One region of the Variovorax atrisoli genome, then DNA from elsewhere that is predicted to be linked to it. Evidence: predicted binding sites of a transcription regulator. Region 1 holds the regulator's gene; each other region holds the start of a gene.
What was found. Region 1 encodes LexA, which represses DNA repair genes until DNA is damaged. Its sites were predicted from a motif close to ACTGTATNNNNATACAGT; they were not measured.
Positions count from the first base shown of each region.

Region 2: FHY06_RS16070 (ATP-dependent helicase) is a predicted target of LexA. The motif match lies at 2,348-2,365, and genes of this name have one in related genera.
Region 3: recA (recombinase RecA) is a predicted target of LexA. The motif match lies at 2,769-2,786, and genes of this name have one in related genera.
Region 4: FHY06_RS10285 (putative DNA modification/repair radical SAM protein) is a predicted target of LexA. The motif match lies at 2,552-2,569, and genes of this name have one in related genera.

Region 1 covers NZ_JACIBG010000001.1:921,785-926,899, reverse strand. The annotation lists gene FHY06_RS04425 (MFS transporter) at 1-794, opposite strand, end outside; gene FHY06_RS04420 (D-2-hydroxyacid dehydrogenase family protein) at 791-1,798, opposite strand; gene FHY06_RS04415 (hypothetical protein) at 1,911-2,288, opposite strand; gene lexA (transcriptional repressor LexA) at 2,437-3,120, opposite strand; gene FHY06_RS04405 (asparaginase) at 3,194-4,159, shown strand; gene adk (adenylate kinase) at 4,223-4,879, opposite strand; gene kdsB (3-deoxy-manno-octulosonate cytidylyltransferase) at 5,022-5,115, opposite strand, start outside.
Region 2 covers NZ_JACIBG010000004.1:188,151-193,265, reverse strand. The annotation lists gene FHY06_RS16085 (5'-methylthioadenosine/adenosylhomocysteine nucleosidase) at 1-307, shown strand, start outside; gene FHY06_RS16080 (YoaK family protein) at 310-1,074, opposite strand; gene corA (magnesium/cobalt transporter CorA) at 1,151-2,137, opposite strand; gene FHY06_RS16070 (ATP-dependent helicase) at 2,378-4,498, shown strand; gene hpf (ribosome hibernation-promoting factor, HPF/YfiA family) at 4,845-5,115, shown strand, end outside.
Region 3 covers NZ_JACIBG010000005.1:342,179-347,293, reverse strand. The annotation lists gene FHY06_RS19440 (hypothetical protein) at 1-121, opposite strand, end outside; gene yiaA (inner membrane protein YiaA) at 212-649, shown strand; gene FHY06_RS19430 (SRPBCC family protein) at 676-1,107, opposite strand; gene recX (recombination regulator RecX) at 1,088-1,549, opposite strand; gene recA (recombinase RecA) at 1,602-2,705, opposite strand; gene FHY06_RS19415 (MarR family winged helix-turn-helix transcriptional regulator) at 2,852-3,337, shown strand; gene FHY06_RS19410 (response regulator transcription factor) at 3,410-4,084, shown strand; gene FHY06_RS19405 (sensor histidine kinase) at 4,200-5,115, shown strand, end outside.
Region 4 covers NZ_JACIBG010000002.1:727,932-733,046, reverse strand. The annotation lists gene FHY06_RS10290 (DUF6351 family protein) at 1-2,147, opposite strand, end outside; gene FHY06_RS10285 (putative DNA modification/repair radical SAM protein) at 2,587-3,849, shown strand; gene FHY06_RS10280 (UdgX family uracil-DNA binding protein) at 3,875-5,115, shown strand, end outside.

The DNA.
Region 1 (5,115 bases):
TCGATGAATCGGCTGACCAGCATGTTGCCCACCAGCCCGCACACGCCGAACAGCGCCCACATCACGCTGAGTGTGGTGGCGTCGGCACCGTAGCTCTGCTTGAGGATTGGCCCGAAGTAGCTGAAGAGCACGAACTGGCCCGCGCCCTGCAGCGCCGTGACCGAGACGATGCCCATCAGCACAGGGCTGCGCAGCACGCGCGACCATGCAGCAGCCGTCAGCGCGGCAGGACGGATGCCGTTCGGCAAGGTGAGCCACACCGATGTCGCGCTCGCGACACTGAGCGCCGCAATCGCGCCGAAAGCCATGCGCCAGCCAAGATGCCCGCCGATCAGCGCGCCGATGGGCAGTCCCAGCACCGAGGCCATCGACCAGCCGAGAAAGACGAAGGTGACGGCCCGCCCGCGATGCTCCGGCGGCACCAGCAGGCCGGCGCAGGCGGCGGCCTGGGGCGTGAAGATGGCCGGCGCGATCACCGTGAGCATGCGCGCCGGCAGCAGCGCGCCGAAGCTGGGCATCAGCGCGCAGGCCACGTGGCCGAAGGCATACCAGAGCAGGGTGAGGGCGAGAAGCTGGCGCCGGTCCCATCCGGCCACTGCGGCTGCCAGCAGCGGCGCGCCTACGCACATGACCGCGGCGGCGGCAGTGATCAACTGCCCGGCCGTGGCGGCCGTGACCGAGAGCGAGGCGCTGATCTCGTTGAGCGTACCGGGCACGACCATCACGCCCGTGCCGATCACGAAGTTGCCGGCAAGCAGCGCCCAGAGCGCTCTCTGTGGCGCCGGCTGGCTCACCGGCGGACCTGCAGCGCGCCGGGATTCACGATGTTGGTGGGGTTGCCCTTGATGAAACTCACGACGTTGTCGAAGGCCTGGCCGAAATAGCTCTCGTAGCTTTCCTGCTCGACGTAGCCGATGTGCGGCGTGCAGATGCAGTTCTCGAGGCGCAGCAGCGCGTGGCCCTGCAGCGGCGGCTCGCTCTCGAACACGTCGACGGCCGCGAGCCCGGGGCGGCCGCGGTTGAGGGCCGCGAGAAGGGCGTCGGCCTCGACCAGTTCCGCGCGGGAGGTGTTCACGAACAGGGCGGTCGGCTTCATGCGCGAGAGGTCTTCGAGCGTGATGAGGCCGTTGGTCTCTTCGTTGAGCCGCAGGTGGACCGACAGCACGTCGGCCGCAGCGAAGAACTCATGGCGGTTCTGGGCCACCTGGAAACCGTCGGAACGCGCCTTGGCGCAGCTGGCTTCACGGCCCCAGATCACGACCTGCATGCCGAAAGCCTGTCCGTAGCGCGCGACCAGTTGGCCGATGCGCCCGTAGCCCCAGATGCACAGCGTCTTGCCCTTGAGCACCGAGCCGATGCCGAAGTTGGGCGGCATGGAGGCCGACTTCAGGCCCGACTGCTGCCAGGCGCCATGTTTGAGGTTGCTGATGTACTGCGGCAGCCGGCGCATGGCCGCCATGATGAGTGCCCAGGTGAGCTCGGCGGGCGCCTGGGGAGAGCCGGAGCCCTCTGCCACCGCCACGCCCCGCTCGGTGCAGGCCGCGACGTCGATGTGCCCGGCCACGCGTCCGGTCTGGGAAATGAGCTTGAGCTTCGGGAGCTTTTCGATCAGCTGGCGCGAGATCTGGGTGCGCTCGCGGATCAGCACGATCACGTCGGCGTCCTTGAGGCGAACCGACAACTGTCCAATGCCCTTCACCGTGTTGGTATAGACCTTGGCCGCGTATGCGTCCAGCTTGGAAGCGCAGCGCAGCTTGCGTACGGCGTCCTGGTAATCGTCGAGGATCACAATGTTCATGGCACGCCATTGTGCCTCGCAGCATTGGAATGTCGCGCCGGCAAACGTTTGGATACCCGCCCCGCAGCCGATCGCAGGGCGTCAGGAGCCCGCTAAAGGGCTCGGTTCAGGCTCAATGCAGTCGCGTCGAGCGAGGCGCGGCGGCCATGGTCTCGGCGGCTTCCAAGGCGGCCAGCCGGTCGAGTTCGGCGCACACGTCGGCCATGCGGCCGGAGATCACCATGCGGTTGTTGCCGCGTTGCTGTCCCTTGCCATCGACCACGCGGACGACGCGAAGAGGGCGTGCCTGAGCGGCCGATTCGGATGGCGTGGTACCGCTGCTGCGGGCGGTACAGGCAGGGCGAACCGCCACATAGCGCAGCCCAGCCGAAGATTCGGCGGTGTCGAGATGGTCTCCGCGGCGGGAGGGGCGGCGCGCCGGCATCAGTCGATTGGCCAGCGATTGCAGCGGCATCCAGATGTCGGCGATGGCGAGGAGGGCGATTCCCATGTGAACTCCAAGAAAGTATGAGGTTGAACACAGGCAGGATTTCTTGAGTCGGCTGCGACAGGGTGATGGCGAAGAACCTTCGCCATACGCCCGCCACCTGTCGCTGCCGGATGGGGTGCTGTTGCTCTGGAAAGCAGGCCGCCGTGGCCTACATCAGCATGGTGTTGCGGATGAGGCCGACCGCGAGGCCCTCGATCTCGAAGGGCTCGCCGGGCTGCACGATGATGGTCGGGTAGTCGGGGTTCTCGGCGTGCAGCTCGATGACCTGCTTGTTGCGCTTCAGGCGCTTGACCGTTACTTCGTCGCCGAGGCGCGCGACCACGATCTGGCCGTTGCGTGCTTCCTTGGTGGCCTGTACCGCGAGCAGGTCGCCGTCCATGATGCCGGCGTCGCGCATCGACATGCCGCGCACCTTGAGCAGGTAGTCGGGCTGGCGCTGGAACAGCGTGTTCTCGACGTAGTAGGTCTGGTCGACGTGCTCCTGGGCCAGGATGGGCGAGCCGGCTGCGACGCGACCGATCAGCGGCAGCGCCAGCTGGGCCATTCCGGGCAGCGAGAGCGAGAACTGGTTGCCTTCGCGATGGCGCGTTTCGTTGAGAGAGCGCAGCGCGTCGCCCTTGAGGCGGATGCCGCGCGAGGTGCCGCTGACCAGCTCGATGACGCCCTTGCGAGCCAGTGCCTGCAGGTGTTCTTCGGCGGCGTTGGCGGACTTGAACCCGAGTTCATTGGCGATTTCGGCGCGCGTGGGCGGCGCACCTGTACGGGCGATGGCACTCTGGATGAGGTCCAGGATCTGCTGCTGGCGGGCTGTAAGCTTCACGGCGAACTGCATGTGTGGTTCCTTGCGGCACTGGTTGGATATCCAGTGCCTGTATTTTTAACCAGTTTTTAGAAGTTGACAAGCCATGGTCAATTCCTCTTCGTCCGGGCTGCCACGTCGGGTCGTGGTTTTGGGCACCGGCGGCACCATCGCGGGCCGCGCCGCCAGCAGTGACGACAACATCGGCTACACGGCCGCGCAGGTGAGCGTGGCCGACCTGCTCGGTGACATCGAGGCGCCCGCAGGAGTGACACTGGAGGCCGAGCAGGTTGCGCAGGTCGACAGCAAGGACATGTCCTTCGCCATCTGGCAGCAACTGGCCAGGCGCTGCGCGCACTGGCTGGCGCAGCCCGACGTGGCAGGCGTGGTGATCACCCACGGCACCGACACGATCGAGGAGACGGCCTTCTTCCTGCACTCGGTGCTGGCCTCCTCCAAACCGGTGGTGCTGACCTGCGCGATGCGCCCGGCCACCGCACTGTCGCCTGACGGCCCCCAGAACGTGCGCGACGCCATCGGTGTCGCCGCGACCCGGGGTGCGGGCGGCGTGACCGTGGTGTGCGCCGGTGCGATCCATTCCGGCGTCGACATTCAGAAGGTCCACACCTACCGGCTCGACGCCTTCGCTTCGGGCGATGCGGGGCCCGTGGGCTATGTGGAGGAGGGCGAAGTGCGCCTTGTCCGGCCGTGGCCGCAGGGTGGCGGAATGTCGGTCGCGAAGCTCTTCGAAGCGGCCGAACTGCAATGGCCAAGGGTGGAGATCGTGATGAGCCACGCCGGCGCCAGCGGGGCCGTGGTAGAGGCACTGCTTCAGGCGGGCGGACCGGACCCTCTGCGCGGACTGGTGCTGGCGACCACCGGCAACGGCACCTTGCACCATGCGCTGGAAGCTGTCGCGCTCAAGGCGCAGGATGCGGGTATCGCAGTGCTCCGCGCGACGCGCTGCTCGAACGGGCGCATCCTGCCGAAGACGGGCGACCTGCTTCGCGATGCGGGCGAGCTGACGCCCGTGAAGGCCCGAATCGCCCTGGTGCTCGAGTTGCTGGGCTGAAAGCAGAACCGCCCCTCTGGAGGGGCGGTTCGGTGCGGGTCGGATGCTCGGTCGATGCTTCGATCAGCCGCTCAGCGCGGCCAAGGCACGCTGGGTGATCTCGTCGACCGTGCCCACGCCCTTGATGGCACGGTATTTCGGCGCCGCGGCCGGATCGGCCTTGGCCCAGGCCGAGTAGTAGTCGACCAGCGGACGCGTCTGCTGGCTGTACACGTCGAGCCGCTTGCGAACGGTTTCTTCCTTGTCGTCCTCGCGCTGGATCAGGTCCTCGCCGGTCACGTCGTCCTTGCCTTCCACCTTGGGCGGATTGAACTTGACGTGGTAAGTGCGGCCCGAAGCCGGATGCGAACGGCGGCCGCTCATGCGCTCGATGATGTCGCTGAAGGGCACGTCGATCTCGAGCACGTAGTCGAGCTTGACGCCTGCCGCCTTCATGGCGTCGGCCTGGGGGATGGTGCGAGGAAAACCGTCGAACAGGAAGCCGCTGGCACAGTCGGGCTGCGCGATGCGTTCCTTTACGAGGTTGATGATCAGGTCGTCGCTGACCAGAGCGCCGGCGTCCATGACCGCCTTGGCCTGCAGTCCGAGCGGCGTGCCGGCCTTGACGGCTGCGCGCAGCATGTCGCCCGTGGAAATCTGGGGAATTCTGTATTTCTGGCAAATGAAGGCCGCTTGCGTGCCTTTGCCCGCCCCGGGCGCGCCCAGCAAAATTAGTCTCATGGTGTCCTCGGACGGTTCTTAGATCTTGTGTCGCGCCGAGCTTCGGCCCCATGGCTGGGCTGGGCTGGGCGGAGTTGCTTCGAGGATAGCATGCGTGCCCTTCGGGAAATCCCGCTACTTGCAGCCGGAAGGACGCGAAGGCTCAGTGCCCGGCGGCCGCGAAGACCGCACGGACGCGCGCCAGGTCCTCGGGCGTGTCGATGCCGGGCCCCGGGGCAGCGTCACTCACGTGCACC
Region 2 (5,115 bases), on a different contig from region 1:
CCTTCGTTCGCCGAAGGTGCATCGCGGCCTGCTGGTGAGCGGCGACAGGTTCGTCTCGACCACGGCCGAGAGCGCGGCGCTTCAGCGCGCCTTGCCCGATGCGCTCGCGGTGGAGATGGAGGGCGCCTCGGTCGCGCAGGTGTGTCACGACTACGGCGTGCCCTTCGCGGCGATGCGCACGATCTCGGACCGCGCCGACGACGCCGCGCACGGCGACTTCTCGCGCTTCGTCGCTGCGGTGGCGAGCCGCTACAGCCTCGCGCTCGTCGATGCGTGGCTGGCTTCGCTGCCGGCCGAACTTGGCTGAATTCAGCCGAGAGAAGGCGTGCGGCGGCGCGGGATGTCGCGCAGCAGCGGCGGGATCGACAGCGCCAGCAGCAGCGCCGCCAGCGGCACCACGCAGACGAAGCCCACGTACTTGAAGCCCAGCGCGCCCGCGGCGCCGCCAAGCACGAACATGCCGACCAGCCCGCCCGCGCGGCGCATGCGGCTGCGGTCGTGCCGCACGGGCAGGGGATGGTCCTGCTGCGACTTCGAGCGGCGGTTCCAGTAGAGCATCTTGCCGATCTCGATGCCCATGTCGGTGATGTTGCCGGTCATGTGCGTGGTGCGGATGCTGCCGCCCGAGGTCTTGGAGGCCACCGCGTTCTGCAGCCCCATGATGAAGGACAGCAGCAGCACGGTGAGTGGCACCGCGAAGGGCGTCGCCCAGGTCAGCGTGATGGCGCCCATGAGACCGAAGGGAAACATCAGCGCCGCCTCGAGCATCAGCGGCAGTGCGTACACGCCGTGCATGCGGTGCTGGCGGCCCCAGTTCACGAGCACCGCGCACACGGCCGCGCCGGTCAGGAAGGCGAGGATCGCGCCCAGCGCGTTCAGCAGCAGCTTGACGTTGCCCAGCACCATGCCGTCGGCCAGCTGCGAGGCGAAGCCCGTCATGTGCGAGGTGTACATGTGCAGCACGAGGAAGCCGCCTGCGTTGATGGCGCCGGCATTGAAGGCCAGCAGCAGGCCCAGCGCGGTGTTGGTCGAGGGTGCGCGGTGGCGGTGGGTGAGGAAGCGGATTCTGCGCAAGGTGGCTCTCCAGTCGGCGCTCGGGCCGAAAGCCACTCTAGCACCGGGCGCCCCGCGAGCGCCCGTCGGCAGGCCGCTACTTGAGCCAGCCGCGCCGGCGGAAGTACCACATCGGCACCAGCGCGCTCGCCGCCATCAGCACGATGGCGTAGGGGTAGCCCATGGCCCAGTCGAGCTCGGGCATGAACTTGAAGTTCATGCCGTAGATGCTGGCGATCAGCGTCGGCGGCAGCAGCGCCACGCTGGCCACCGAGAAGATCTTGATGGTCTTGTTCTGGTTGATGTTGATGAAACCGACGGTCGCATCCATCAGGAAGTTGATCTTGTCGAAGAGGAAGGCCGTGTGGTTGTCCAGCGACTCGATGTCGCGCAAGATCTGGCGCGCTTCCTCGAACTGCTCGGCGTTGAGCATCTTGCTGCGCATCATGAAGCTGACGGCGCGGCGCGTGTCCATCACGTTGCGGCGGATGCGCCCGTTCAGGTCTTCCTGCCGCGCGATGGCGCCGAGCACCTCGCCGGCCAGCTCGTCGCTGACGTTGCCCGACAGCACCTTCCTGCTCGCCGCCTCGAGCTCGTCGTAGATGTTCTCCAGCGAGTCGGCCGAGTATTCGGCGTCGGCGTCGAAGAGCTTGAGCATGACTTCCTTGGCGTCCTCGATCAGCCCCGGCGCGCGGCGCGCGCGCATGCGCAGCAGGCGGAACACGGGCACGTCCTCGTCGTGGATCGAGAACAGCACGCCGCGGCTGCGCAGGTCGGTGTTGTGCTGGTTGAGGATGAAGGCCACGCGCACCGCGCGCGGGGCTTCGTCGTCGTCGATCAGGAAGTCGGAGCGGATGTGCAGCTCGCCGTTGTCTTCCTCGTAGAAGCGCGCCGATTCCTCGATGTCCTCGTCCATTGCATCCTCGGGGATGGACAGGCCGTAGTACTGCTTGATCCAGCGCTTTTCCTCGAGCGTGGGCGACTCGAGGTCGACCCAGATCGGCTGGAACCTGGAGAGCTCTTCGAGGGCCTCGATTTCTTCCTGTACGAGGCGGCCGTTGGCGAGCGTGAAGATGTTGAGCATGGGGCTCACTCCCTGGAATGACGGACTGGACGATGGGCGAGGGAGGGGGGCGCTTTCAATTCCCTGCCCGACGTGCGCGAGAGGCGCGAAGAAAGGCGTCAGTGAAAGGGAGTTGAAAGCTGCCGAGACGGGTCGGTTTCCATTGGAAAAATCTCCGGGTTGCAGCGAGGCGCGATTATGTCACCGGCCATATGTCGGCAAGGCGGCCGGACTGGACGGGCATACAGTAAAGTCGCAGGCATGCAGAGCACTGCGCTTCCCGTTCCTTCCGCTGCGCCCAGGAGCCAGGCAGAGCGCCTGGCGCAGGCGCTGGCCTCGCTCAACGAGGCGCAGCGTGCGGCGGTCGAGCACGGCGTGAGCGCGGCCACCGCCGGCCTGGACGAGCGGCCGCTGCTCGTCATCGCCGGTGCCGGCTCGGGCAAGACCAGCACGCTGGCGCACCGCGTCGCAACCCTCATCGCCGGCGGCGTCGATCCGCAGCGCCTGCTGCTGCTGACCTTCTCGCGCCGTGCCGCGCAGGAGATGGAGCGCCGCGCCGGCCGGGTGCTGGCGCAGGTGCTCGGACTGAAGTCCGATGCCCCGCCCGCGCTGCCGTGGGCCGGCACCTTCCACGGCATCGGTGCTCGGCTGCTGCGCGAGTACGCGCCGCAGATCGGCCTCGACGAGAACTTCACCATCCACGACCGCGGCGACGCCGAAGACCTGATGGGGCTGGTGCGCCACGAGCTGGGGCTTTCCTCCACCGTCAACCGCTTCCCGCGCAAGGGCACCTGCCTGTCGATCTACTCGCGCTGCGTGAACACCCGCGCGCCGCTGGCCGATGTGCTGAAAGAGGCCTTTCCATGGTGCGGCGAGTGGGAGGCCGAGCTGAAGAAGCTGTTCGGCGCGTATGTCGAGGCCAAGCAGCGGCAGAACGTGCTCGACTACGACGACCTGCTGCTCTACTGGGCCGAGATGGCGGCCGAGCCTTCGCTGGCCGCGCACATCGGCGCGCGCTTCGACCACGTGCTGGTCGACGAGTACCAGGACACCAACCTGCTGCAGGCGGCGATCCTGCTGGCGCTCAAGCCCGACGGGCGCGGCGTGACCGTGGTGGGCGACGACGCGCAGTCGATCTACTCCTTCCGCGGCGCCACGGTGCGCAACATCCTCGACTTTCCCTCGCAGTTCACGCAGCCCGCGCGCGTGGTCACGCTGGAGCGCAACTACCGCTCGACGCAGCCGATCCTCGACGTGTCGAACCGCGTCATCGCGCAGGCCGCCGAGCGGCATGCCAAGACGCTGTGGACCGACAAGCCCTCGGCCGGCAAGCCGCTGCTGGTGCTCGTGCCCGACGAGGCGGGGCAGGCGCGCTGGGTGGCCGACAAGGTGCTTGCGCACCGCGAGGGCGGGCTGGCGCTGAAGTCGCAGGCGGTGCTGTTCCGCACCTCGTCTCACAGCGCTGCGCTCGAACTGGAGCTGGCGCGGCGCAACATCCCGTTCGTGAAGTTCGGCGGCCTGAAGTTTCTTGAAGCCTCGCATGTGAAGGACCTGCTCGCGGTGCTGCGATTCGCGCAGAACCCGCGCGGCCGCATGGCGGGTTTCCGCGTGACGCAGCTCATCCCGGGCATCGGCCCCGCCACGAGCGCGCGCCTGCTCGACGCGATGGAGCAGGCGTCCGATCCGGCCCGTGTGGTGCGCGAGTTCGTGCCGCCTTCCGCCGCTCGTGCGCAATGGGCCGATTTCGCGAAGGCCTACGAGGCCCTGCGCGCGCCGGCGCTGAAATGGCCCGCCGACGTCGAGCTCGCGATGGACTGGTACCTGCCGCACCTGGAGCGGCTGTACGAGGACACCTCCGGCGTGCGGCGCGCCGACGTGGAGCAGCTCGCGCGGCTCGCGGCCGGATACGGCTCGCGCGAACGATTCCTCACCGAGCTCACGCTCGATCCGCCCGAGGCCACGAGCGACCGGCCGGGGCCGCCGCTGCTCGACGAGGACTACCTGATCCTCTCCACCATCCATTCGGCCAAGGGGCAGGAATGGAATTCGGTGCACGTGCTCAACGTGGTCGACGGCTGCCTGCCGGCCGACGTGGCCCAGAGCGCGCACGAACTGGAAGAGGAGCGGCGCCTGCTCTACGTGGCGATGACCCGGGCGCGCGACCACCTGCACCTGCTGGTGCCGCAGCGCTTCCACGTTACGCAGCAGGCGGCGCGCGGCGACCGGCACCTGTATGCCAACCGCACGCGCTTCATCGCCGATGCCGACCTGGAAGGCTTCGAGCAGCAGACATGGCCGCCTCCGCCGGAGCGCCCGCCGGCCGTGCCGCCGCCCAGCTCGGTGATCGACCTGCGCAACAGGATGCGAGCCGCCTGGCGCTGAGAAGGCGAGGCACGAGCAGGCCCTTTCGCCGGCAGGGTCACCGGCTGGCCAGCTCTGAAAACACTTGTTTCGAACTGCGGCATCGCCTGCCCTGTGCGTGCCCGCAGCTATCGATTCGCTAGCGTCCGAGAGGCCGTTCGCGAGGCGGCAAAACCCCGGGCAACTCAGGTATTGCAATACCGTGACAGCTTGGGCATAGTGAATCGACCTTCCCTCTTTCCCCCTCTTCCCACCCCCTCTTTTTCTTTCTCAAGACCCCCAAGAGAACTCCCGTTTTCGTTTCGCCGGCCAAGCCGCATTCCGCGGTGCGGCCATTTCCCCAACCGTCAATTCCAGGAGGTCATTCATGAATTTGACGATCAGCGGTCATCACCTCGACGTCACACCTGCCTTGCGCACCTACGTCACGAGCAAGCTGGACCGGGTCATCCGACATTTCGACCAGGTGGTCGATGTGAAGGTGATCCTCACGGTGGAAAAGCAGAAGGAAAAGGAACGCCGCCAAAGGGCGGAGTGCAACATCCACGTCAAGGGCAATGACATGTTCGCGGAGTCGAGCCACGCTGATCTCTACGCTGCGGTCGATGAACTGGTCGACAAGCTCGACCGCCAGGTGG
Region 3 (5,115 bases), on a different contig from region 1:
CGCCGCCCAGGAACACGCCGAGCAGGGCGCCCTTGATCACGGAACCGGCGAAGGACAGCCCGGCCTTGGCACCGGTGCGCACGAGCGACGGCTGCGGGGCCGCGGGGTCGGATGACGACATGTGGAAAGACTCCTCCGTTGTTATTGACGGGGATCATGCCATCGGCGCCGCTCCACCATAATCGCGCGCAAACCATACGAGGAGAATCCCATGGCCGTCCGATTCCAGAAACCGACCGCGGCATTCGTCGCCGCTTCCTGGGCAGCGCTGTTCATCGGCGCCATCGTCTACCTGATCGGGCTGTGGAACGCAGCCATGCAGCTCAACGAAAAGGGCTACTACTTCACCGTGCTGATGTATGGCCTCTTCTCCGCCGTGTCGCTGCAGAAGACGGTGCGCGACCGCCTCGAGGGCATCTCGGTCACCGGCATCTACTACGGCCTGTGCTGGATCTCGCTGCTGCTGTCGGTGGCGCTGCTGGCCATCGGCCTCTTCAACGCCACGCTGGCGGCCAGCGAGAAGGGCTTCTACGCGATGGCCTTCCTGCTGAGCCTGTTCGGCGCGGTGGCCGTGCAGAAGAACGTGCGCGACATCGCCGCGCACAAGAGCGAAGCGCCTTCGCTCGACGACGCCCCCGAAGCCGGCTGAAGCCGCCGCCCGGTCAGTCCGCCCCGTCAGCCCGCCTCGAGCAGGTCGCGCAAGGTGCGCAGGTCGCGGGCGATCCACTGCGCGTCGCGCTCGAAGGCCGCATCGTCCATGTGCGGCTGGCGCAGCAGCGTGAACTGAAGCTCGCAGGCGTCCGGCGCGACGCCGATCACGCGGAACGGCAGGTAGACCTCGGGCACGCCTTCGGGCGCCACCCAGTGGTCGAGCACGCCGAGATCGTTGCGCGGGGCAAAGCGCATGCGGGCCTCGCCGCTTTCGGGCGTGCGCACGATCCAGTGGTCGCCGTGCGGCACCAGTGCGCTCTTCGCAAGGCCGCTGGCCCATTCGGGCAGGCGCTTCGGGTCGGCCGCCAGCACGTAGGCGCGGCGCCATTCGCAGGCGACGCGCTGGGTGATGACGCGAGATTGCGCCGCGGCGCCTTCACTCGTCTGCTGCTTCATCGAAATCGCTCCTGAGCACCTTGGAGACGACGGCGCCCGAGAAGCCGCGCGCCATCAGGAATCGCATCTGCTTCGCCCGCTCCTTCGCATCGGCAGGCGGAGCGTCGAAGCGGCGGCGCCACAGGGCGACGGCGCGCTCGACCTCGGTTTCCTGCAGGCCCGCCACCGCCTCGGCGATGGCCTCGGGCGCGATGCCCCTGGCCTGAAGCTCCTGTCTCACGCGCAGGGCCCCGGAAGTCGCCGCGCGCTGGTGAAGCACCGAGGCCACCACGCGCGGCTCGCTGATGAAGTCCTTGGCGGCCAGCTCGTCGAGCGCCTTCGCCAGCGTGCCGGGCTCTTCCTCGTGCCTTGCCAGCTTGCGCTCCAGCTCCGCACGCGAATGCTCGCGCTGGCTCAGGAGGCGCAGCGCGCGGCCCTTGAGTGAAGGAGCTTCGAATGCCATGCGGGGGGGCGCGATCGCGGCCCCGCGGGGCCGCGCCTGTCCTTGCTCGAACTTACTCGCCCTTGTCCGCCTTGTCGGCCTTGGAAGCCTTCTGCGGCTTCTCGGGCGCGTCCTCGGCATCGGCGGCCAGCAGCGGCACGCCCAGCGACTCGCGCACCTTGTTCTCGATCTCGCGCGACAGCGAGGGGTTCTCGCGCAGGAACTCGCGGGCGTTGTCGCGGCCCTGGCCGATCTTCTCGCCGTTGTAGGCGTACCAGGCGCCCGACTTGTCGATGATCTTGGCGTTCACGCCCATGTCGATGATCTCGCCCTCGCGGCTGATGCCCTCGCCGAACAGGATGTCGAACTCGGCCGTCTTGAACGGAGGCGAGACCTTGTTCTTCACCACCTTCACCTTGGTCTCGTTGCCGATGGCCTCGTCGCCCTTCTTGATGGTGCCGATGCGGCGGATGTCCAGGCGCACCGAGGCGTAGAACTTCAGCGCGTTGCCGCCGGTGGTGGTTTCGGGCGAGCCGAACATCACGCCGATCTTCATGCGGATCTGGTTGATGAAGATGACCATGCAGTTGGTCTTCTTGATCGTGGCGGTGAGCTTGCGCAGCGCCTGGCTCATCAGGCGGGCCTGCAGGCCGGGCAGCGAGTCGCCCATCTCGCCTTCGATTTCGGCCTTGGGCGTGAGCGCGGCGACCGAGTCGACCACGATCAGGTCCACAGCGCCCGAGCGCACCAGCGAGTCGACGATCTCGAGGGCCTGCTCGCCGGTGTCGGGCTGGCTGATCAGCAGGTCGGACAGGTTGACGCCGAGCTTCTGGGCGTACTGCACGTCGAGGGCGTGTTCGGCGTCGACGAAGGCGCAGGTGCCGGCCTGCTTCTGCATGGCGGCGATGACCTGCAGCGTGAGCGTGGTCTTGCCCGAGGATTCAGGGCCGTAGATCTCGATGACGCGGCCGCGCGGCAGGCCGCCGACGCCCAGCGCGATGTCCAGGCCCAGGGAGCCGGTGGAGACGACCTGGATGTCCTCCAGCACCTCGCCCTCGCCGAGCCGCATGATGGTGCCCTTGCCGAACTGCTTTTCGATCTGGGCCAGCGCGGCCTGCAGGGCCTTGGCCTTCTCGCTGTTGGCGCCGATGCTCGAACCCTTGACTACTGCGTCCATTTGAAAAACTCCTTGAAGATCAATGGCTTGTGTGTGACTCCACCCATCTGCGTTTAACTACAGGCTGGATGCTTGAACAGTAGTGTAGAGGCTGATCCCGCGGCGTAAACCTGTTTTTTGGTCAGTTTGCTTTACCATTTCAAGCCATGGCCGATGCCCCCTTCCCAGCCGACCAGGACGCCTGGCGGCAGACCCACCTCGGCCGCCTGCTCGGCCACGCCATGCGCCGCTTCGACGAGCGCGTGCTGGAGCTGATGGCGCACGACGTCGACGTGCCGCTGGCCCTGTCGAACCTCGCGGCGCGCGCGCAGGTGAGCGCGGCGCACATCCACATCACACGGCACCTGTCGCGCGAGGGCTCGCGCCTCACCGAGCTGGCCGAGCGCGCCGGCATGACCAAGCAGGCGATGGGCGCGCTGGTCGACCAGTGCGAGGCCTGGGGGCTGGTCACGCGCGGGCCCGATCCGCTGGACGCACGGGCGCGGCGCGTGCTCTTCACCGCCGACGGGCTGGCCTGGCTGGACGCCTTCCGCGGCGCCGTCACGCAGGCCGAGAAGGAGTTCCGAAGCAGCGTGGGCGACGAGATCGCCACCGTGGTAACCATCGGACTCGAAGCCTATACGGCGGGCTAGACTCCGGCGAAGAGACAAATTTGAACGGCGCCGGCGTGGCGCCCGACACCTGAAACAGGCCGGAGGTGGCGCATGCGGATTCTGATTGCCGAAGACGACCAGGTGCTGGCCGATGCCCTGCTGCGCAGCCTGCGCACCTCGGGCGCGGCAGTCGACCACGTGGCCAACGGCTCGCAGGCCGACACCGCGCTCATGACCCATGACGAGTTCGACCTGCTGATCCTCGACCTCGGGCTGCCCAGCCTGCACGGCATCGAGATCCTCAAGCGGCTGCGCGCACGCGGCTCGCAGCTGCCGGTGCTGGTGCTCACCGCCGCCGACAGCGTGGAGGAGCGGGTCAAGGGCCTGGACCACGGCGCCGACGACTACATGGCCAAGCCCTTCAGCCTGCAGGAGCTCGAGGCGCGCGTGCGCGCCCTCACCCGGCGCGGCATGGGCGCCACCAGCAACACGATCCGCCACGGCCCGCTGGTGTACGACCAGGCCGGCCGCGTGGCCACCATCGACGGCAAGATGATCGAACTCTCGGCGCGCGAACTCGGCCTGCTCGAAGTGCTGCTGCAGCGCGCCGGCCGGCTGGTGAGCAAGGACCAGCTCGTCGACCGCCTGTGCGAATGGGGCGAGGAAGTGAGCCTCAACGCCATCGAGGTCTACATCCACCGCCTGCGCAAGAAGATCGAGAAGGGCCCGGTGCGCATCGCGACCGTTCGAGGGCTGGGCTACTGCCTCGAGAAGATCCAGCCCTGATGCGCCCTGACATGCGGGAAATGCCGCGGAACCGGCTCTGCCGGCCCGCTGGCATCGCCCTCGGAAAGACGGCGGCGCAGAGGCACGCGGTGCGCGCCGCCCGGGAGCGAACCAAGTGAAGCTTTTCCAGCGCGCGCAGCGCTCCCTGTTCGGCGAGATCCTCGACTGGATGCTCACGCCGCTGCTGCTGCTGGTGCCGGTGAGCATCGGCGTCACCTGGCTGGTGGCGCAGGGCATCGCCAACGCGCCCTTCGACCGCGCGCTGGAGCACAACGTGAAGGTGCTGGCCGAGCTGGTGACGGTGAAGGAGGGGCACGTGCAGTTCGTGCTGTCGCAGTCTGCGCGCGAGATCCTGCGCGCCGACGAGGCCGGCCACGTCTACTACCAGCTGCTCGACGGCTACGACAACCTGCTCAGCGGCGAGCGCGACATCCCTCAGCCCGGCCTCGACGAGCCGCTGCCCCCCGGACAGGTGTTCCTGCACAACAGCGACGTGCACGGCCAGCCGGTGCGCGTCGCTTCGATGTGGATCGCCAGCGGTGCCGACGACGTGCCGCCCACGCTGCTGCAGCTGGCCGAGACGCGCGAGAAGCAGTCGGTGCTGGCGGCGGAGATCATCAAGGGCGTGCTGCTGCCGCAGTTCGCGATCCTGCCGCTGGCGGTGCTCCTGATCTGGCTGGCGCTGGTGCGCGGCATCAAGCCGCTGTCGGTGGTGGAGGCGCGCATCCGCGAGCGGCGCCCCGGCGACCTGAGCCCGCTGGATGAGTCCTCGGTGCCGCTGGAGGTGGTGCCGCTGGTGTCGTCGGTGAACGAGCTGCTGGACAAGCTCAACGACTCCATCGGCACGCAGAAGCGCTTCCTGGCCGACGCGGCGCACCAGCTGAAGACGCCGCTGGCGGGCCTGCGCATGCAGGCCGACCTGGCGCAGCGCGAGGGCGCGAATGCCGACGAGCTGAAGCAGTCGCTCAAGCAGATCGGCCGCGCGAGCAAGCGCGCGACGCACACGGTGAACCAGCTGCTGTCGCTGGCGC
Region 4 (5,115 bases), on a different contig from region 1:
GGGTTGAAGCTCACGCTGTAGTCCGAGGGATTCAGCGGCTTCAGCTGGCACTTGGCGATGTCGTCGGCAAGAGGGCCGCCCGCAGCCATGCGCGGCGTGGTGCCGGCCGGGTAGAAGGTGTTGCACGCGCCGCTGCCGAAGGCGGTCTGCTCCTCGGTGTACTTCAGGCCCGCGTTCCAGCAGGCGTCCTGCAGGTCGGCCGGGCGGTTGGCGGCGATCTTCCTGGCCTTGGTGCGATCGGAGGTGTCGGCCTTCACCGCGGTGAGCCACTTCACCATCTCGTCGAAGGCGGCCGCGTTGCCGCCGCCCATGGTCCACATCACGTGGTTGTCGATGTTGCCGTTGGCGCGGCGCAGGCGTTCGCGCATCGAGAACGAATGGATCTTGGTGTGGATGTCGCCGCCCGCTGCGCCGTCGTTGTAGTCGCGCAGGTCGATGATGGCGGTGGACGCCAGCCCGCCCGCGCCGTTGACGATGCGCCCCGACTGGTAGGCCCGGCGCAGCGCGTCGATGTCGCCCACGGTGCGCGTGGCGGTGCGCTTCATGTCGCGGTCGACGCCGCCCACGCGCTCGTTCAGGTCGAGGAATTTCTCGATGCTGAGCTTGCCCTCGTTGAGCGCGTTCAGGCCGTACTGGATGCCCACGTTGTCGATCGGACGCAGCGCGAAGCCCTCGGCCTCGGTCTTGCCGTAGACGTTCACCGTGTGGTCGAACACCGTCGCGCGAGCGCCCGTCGGGTTGGTCAGCGCGTTGTAGCGCTGCTCCGTGGGCACGCCCGCGGGGAACGACACCGTCGGGTCGAGCCGGCCGGCCTGGCCGCTCATGTTCGAGATGTTGGCGATCTGCAGGTAGCCCGAGATCGCCTGCTTCTCGGCCGTGGTGTAGGCCAGCGCCGCGGTGGCCGGGTCGTTGAAGTAGTTGTTGAGCACGCGCGAGTCGTGCAGCTTGAAGATGGTGGAGGAGGTGACGTCCGCGAACACCTGGCTCACCACCACGCCGTCGAAGAGGCCGGGGTAGTTGTCGCTGGTCTGGTGGCTCTGGTAGGAGCCGCCCGAGCCACCGGTGCCGATGGTGTGGGCCGGCACGCCGAAGTTCTCGATGAAGCGCTCCTTCACCATCGCGATGGTCTCCGAGGAAAGCTGGTCGTTGCAGTTGGTGCCGAAGACGTTGAGCGTGGAGGTGGTCACGGCGAAGCCGCGGCTCTGGTAGGTCGGGTTGATGAGCGTGGCGAAGTCGTTGCCCTGCTGGAACCAGCCGCCCTGGCAGCCGCCGCCCAGCGGATAGAGCAGTGTGCCGTTCCAGCCGGCCGGGCGCGAGGTGGGCGAGGGCGCGGGCTCGTTGAGCACGTCGTGCAGGATCGCCGACTGGTACAGCCCGCGGTTGATGGTGCCGCTTTCGAGCCGCACCACGTAGGGCACCTGCTTGCCGTTGATGGTGAGCCAGGCCATGTTGGCCGGGTAGGTGGTGATCGATTCCGGCACGAAGCGCACGTTGCTGCCGGCGGTGGTGCGGTAGTAGTAGTCGACGCGCGTCTCCACCGAGCACTTGCCGTCGTCCAGTGGCTTGAGCACCTGGCCGCCCATGCGGGTGAAGGTGGCATAGCCGCACACGAAGGGCTCCTCATGCGGGCCGGAGATCACCGGGCCGGTGATCGGGTAGGCCGTCAGCTGCAGCTTCGCGCTGTAGCCGCCATAGCTTGCGACCAGTTCGTTGGAGCCCAGCTTGAGCCCCGTGACCTTGCCCACCAGGCGGCCGTTGGCGGGGTCGCGAGAGAACGCCGCCGTCACGTCGCGCCCGTCGACCGACACCGCGAGGTTGCCGTCGGCTTTCTCGCGCAGCAATTCGAGCTCGACCAGCGCGTCGTCTCCGGTCACCAGCTGCGGCGACGAGGACAGCACGCCGATGCGCACGGTGGCATCGACCGGCGGCGGGTTGCCGGGGCCGGACGGATCGGTCGGCGTGGAGCCGCCACCGCCTCCTCCGCCGCCCCCGCCGCCGCCTCCTGCAGCGGGCGGAATGAAGCTGAAGCCGCCTCCACCTCCGTCGCTGCCGCCGCCGCAGGCGGTGAGCGCCAGCACGGCCAGCAGCGTGCCGATGCGCACGGGGGTCGGGCGAAGGCGAGGGCTCTTCTTCTCGGTTCTGGTCATCTTTTCTGTCTCCGTTGTGGTTCTGGTTGAACAAGCGATGGGGGAAGGGGCGGCTTCCCCTGGGCCGGCACGGCCATGCGGCGGCGCGACCCGGCGCGGGCCGGATCGAAGCGCGACGCGCGGCGCGTCAGTGCGGGGTGGTGAGTCGGGGGCCGGCCGGCGGTGGCGGCGCGGCGGCGGGTGCGGGCAGGTCGGTCATTGGCGTGTCTCCATCCTCTGTCGGGTGTGCCGCCTGGATAGCAACGCATGTGCCACGCGGGCCGCCAAACCCAAGTGGCTGATTCCATTGGAGTTTTTTCAGCGGACCTGCGGTTTTCCCGCAAATCGGCGGCTGAAAAACCAGCCACTGCAGACGCGGGTCGGCCGGAAAACCGCACGCCAGGGCAGGACACAATCGGCTTAAAACTGTATATTCATACAGTATTCGATCGACTCCCCCATGGACATCCAGCGCAAACTCGCCATCCTGGCCGACGCCGCGAAGTACGACGCTTCCTGCGCGTCGAGCGGTTCGCAGCCGCGCGACTCGCTGGGCGGACGCGGCATCGGCTCCACCGAGGGCGCAGGCATCTGCCACAGCTACGCGCCCGACGGCCGCTGCATCTCGCTGCTGAAGGTGCTGCTGACCAACCACTGCCAGTACGACTGCCTCTATTGCGTGAACCGCGCGTCGAGCAACGTGCCGCGGGCACGCTTCCGGGTCGAGGAGGTGGTTCAGCTCACGCTCGACTTCTACCGGCGCAACTGCATCGAGGGCCTGTTCCTGTCCAGCGGCATCGTCAAGTCGCCGGACCACACCATGGAGCAGGTGGTGGAGGTCGCGCGCCAGCTGCGCGAGGAGCATGACTTCCGCGGCTACATCCACCTCAAGACCATCCCCGACGCCAGCGACGAACTGCTGGCGCGCGCCGGCCGCTATGCCGACCGGCTCAGCATCAACGTCGAGCTGCCCACCGCCGAGGGCCTGCGAGCGCTGGCGCCCGAGAAGGACGAGAGCGCCATCCGCCGCTCGATGGCGCGGCTGCGGCTTCGCATCGACGACACCCGCGAGGAGGCGCGCCGGGTGGTGCCGATCCGCGCGCTGCCGGGCGCCGCGCCGGCTGCCGCCAAGCCGCCGCCCTTCGCGCCCGCGGGCCAGAGCACGCAGATGATCGTGGGCGCCGACGCCACCGACGACCGCCACATCCTGGCCTCCAGCGCCACGCTCTACGGCGCCTACAAGCTCAAGCGGGTGTACTACTCGGCCTTCAGTCCCATCCCCGACGCGGCCCGCGCGCTGCCGCTGGCTGCGCCGCCGCTGATGCGCGAGCACCGGCTGTACCAGGCCGACTGGCTCATGCGCTTCTACGGGTTCGAGCACCAGGAGATCGTGGCCTCGCCCGACGGCCTGCTGCGGCTGGACGTCGATCCCAAGCTGGCCTGGGCGCTGGCGCATGCGGAGCGCTTCCCGGTCGACCTCAACCACGCCCCGCGAGAGATGCTGCTGCGCGTGCCCGGCCTCGGGGTGAAGGCGGTCGAACGGCTGCTGCAGGCGCGTCGCGTGCGAAGGGTGAGGGCAGACGACCTGCGGCGCCTGCATGTGCCGGCGCGCAAGGTGCTGCCCTTCGTGGTGGCCGACGGGCACCGGCCGGCGGCGAACGCGATGGCAATGTCGGCGTCCGCCGCGGCCGCTCCCGTCCCGGCGCAGGCGGCGCTGTTCTGAGGCCGAGAGAAAGATCGGCATCGGCATGCGCGTGCGGCTCCAAGACCCGGTCGATCTCGACGCCTTCCGCCGCGAGGCGCGCCAGCTGCTGGCCGACGGCGTGCCGCCCGACCATGTGGAGTGGAGCGACGGTACGCAGGACAGCGGCGGCGCGGAGCTTTTCGGGGACGCGCCCGCGGGCGGTCTCGGGCTGTTTTCGGATGAGCCTGCCGCGCCCCCTGCACCGGCCGGCGCTGCGCGACAGCCGGTGCCCGCGTCGTTCCTCGCGCTGTGTGCCGACGTGATCCTGCATCGCGACCCGGGCCGCCTCGCGCTCATGTACCGGCTGCTCTGGCGGCTGGCGCACGAACCTTCGCTGCGGCACGACCCGCTCGACGCCGACATGCTGCGTGCCGGGCTGATGGCCAAGGCCGTGCGCCGCGACATCCACAAGATGCGCGCCTTCGTGCGTTTCACCCGCGTGGAAGGGGAGCAGGGCGAGCGCCACGTGGCGTGGTTCGAACCCGACCACCGCATCGTGGAGGCCAATGCGCCGTTCTTCTCGCGCCGCTTCGCGCAGATGCAATGGGCCATCCTCACGCCGGAGCGCTGCGTGGCGTGGGACGGGCAGGCGCTGACTTTCCGCGACGGCGCCGACCGGCGCGAGAGGCCGCCGCCGGATGCGGGCGAGCAACTCTGGCTCACTTATTACGAGAACATCTTCAACCCCGCGCGGCTGAAGCTCGCGATGATGCGCCGCGAGATGCCGGTCCGCTACTGGCACAACCTGCCCGAGGCCGCGCTGATCCAGCCGCTGGCCGACGCGGCGCAGGCGCGCAGCCAGTCGATGATCGACGCGCCGGCCACGCCCGCGCGCCGCATCCGCGCCCCTCTGCCGCTGCACCTGCTGCCGGCCGATCGTGCGGCGCCGGCCAGCCTCGATGAACTTCGCGCGGTCACGCATGCGTGCCGCGACTGCCCCATCGGCGCGCTCGCCACCCAGGCCGTGTGCGGCGAAGGGCCCGTGGGCGCGCAGCGCATGCTGGTCGGCGAACAGCCCGGCGACCAGGAGGATCTGGCCGGCCGCCCCTTCGTCGGGCCGGCCGGCCAGCTGCTCGATCGCGCGATGGCGCAGCTCGGCCGGCCGCGCGACACGGTGTACCTGGCCAATGCCGTCAAGCATTTCAAGTACGAGCTGCGCGGCAAGCGCCGCATCCACAAGACCGCCGCCCAGCGCGAGGCCGAAGCCTGTGCCCACTGGCTGGACAGCGAGATCGCACTCGTGCA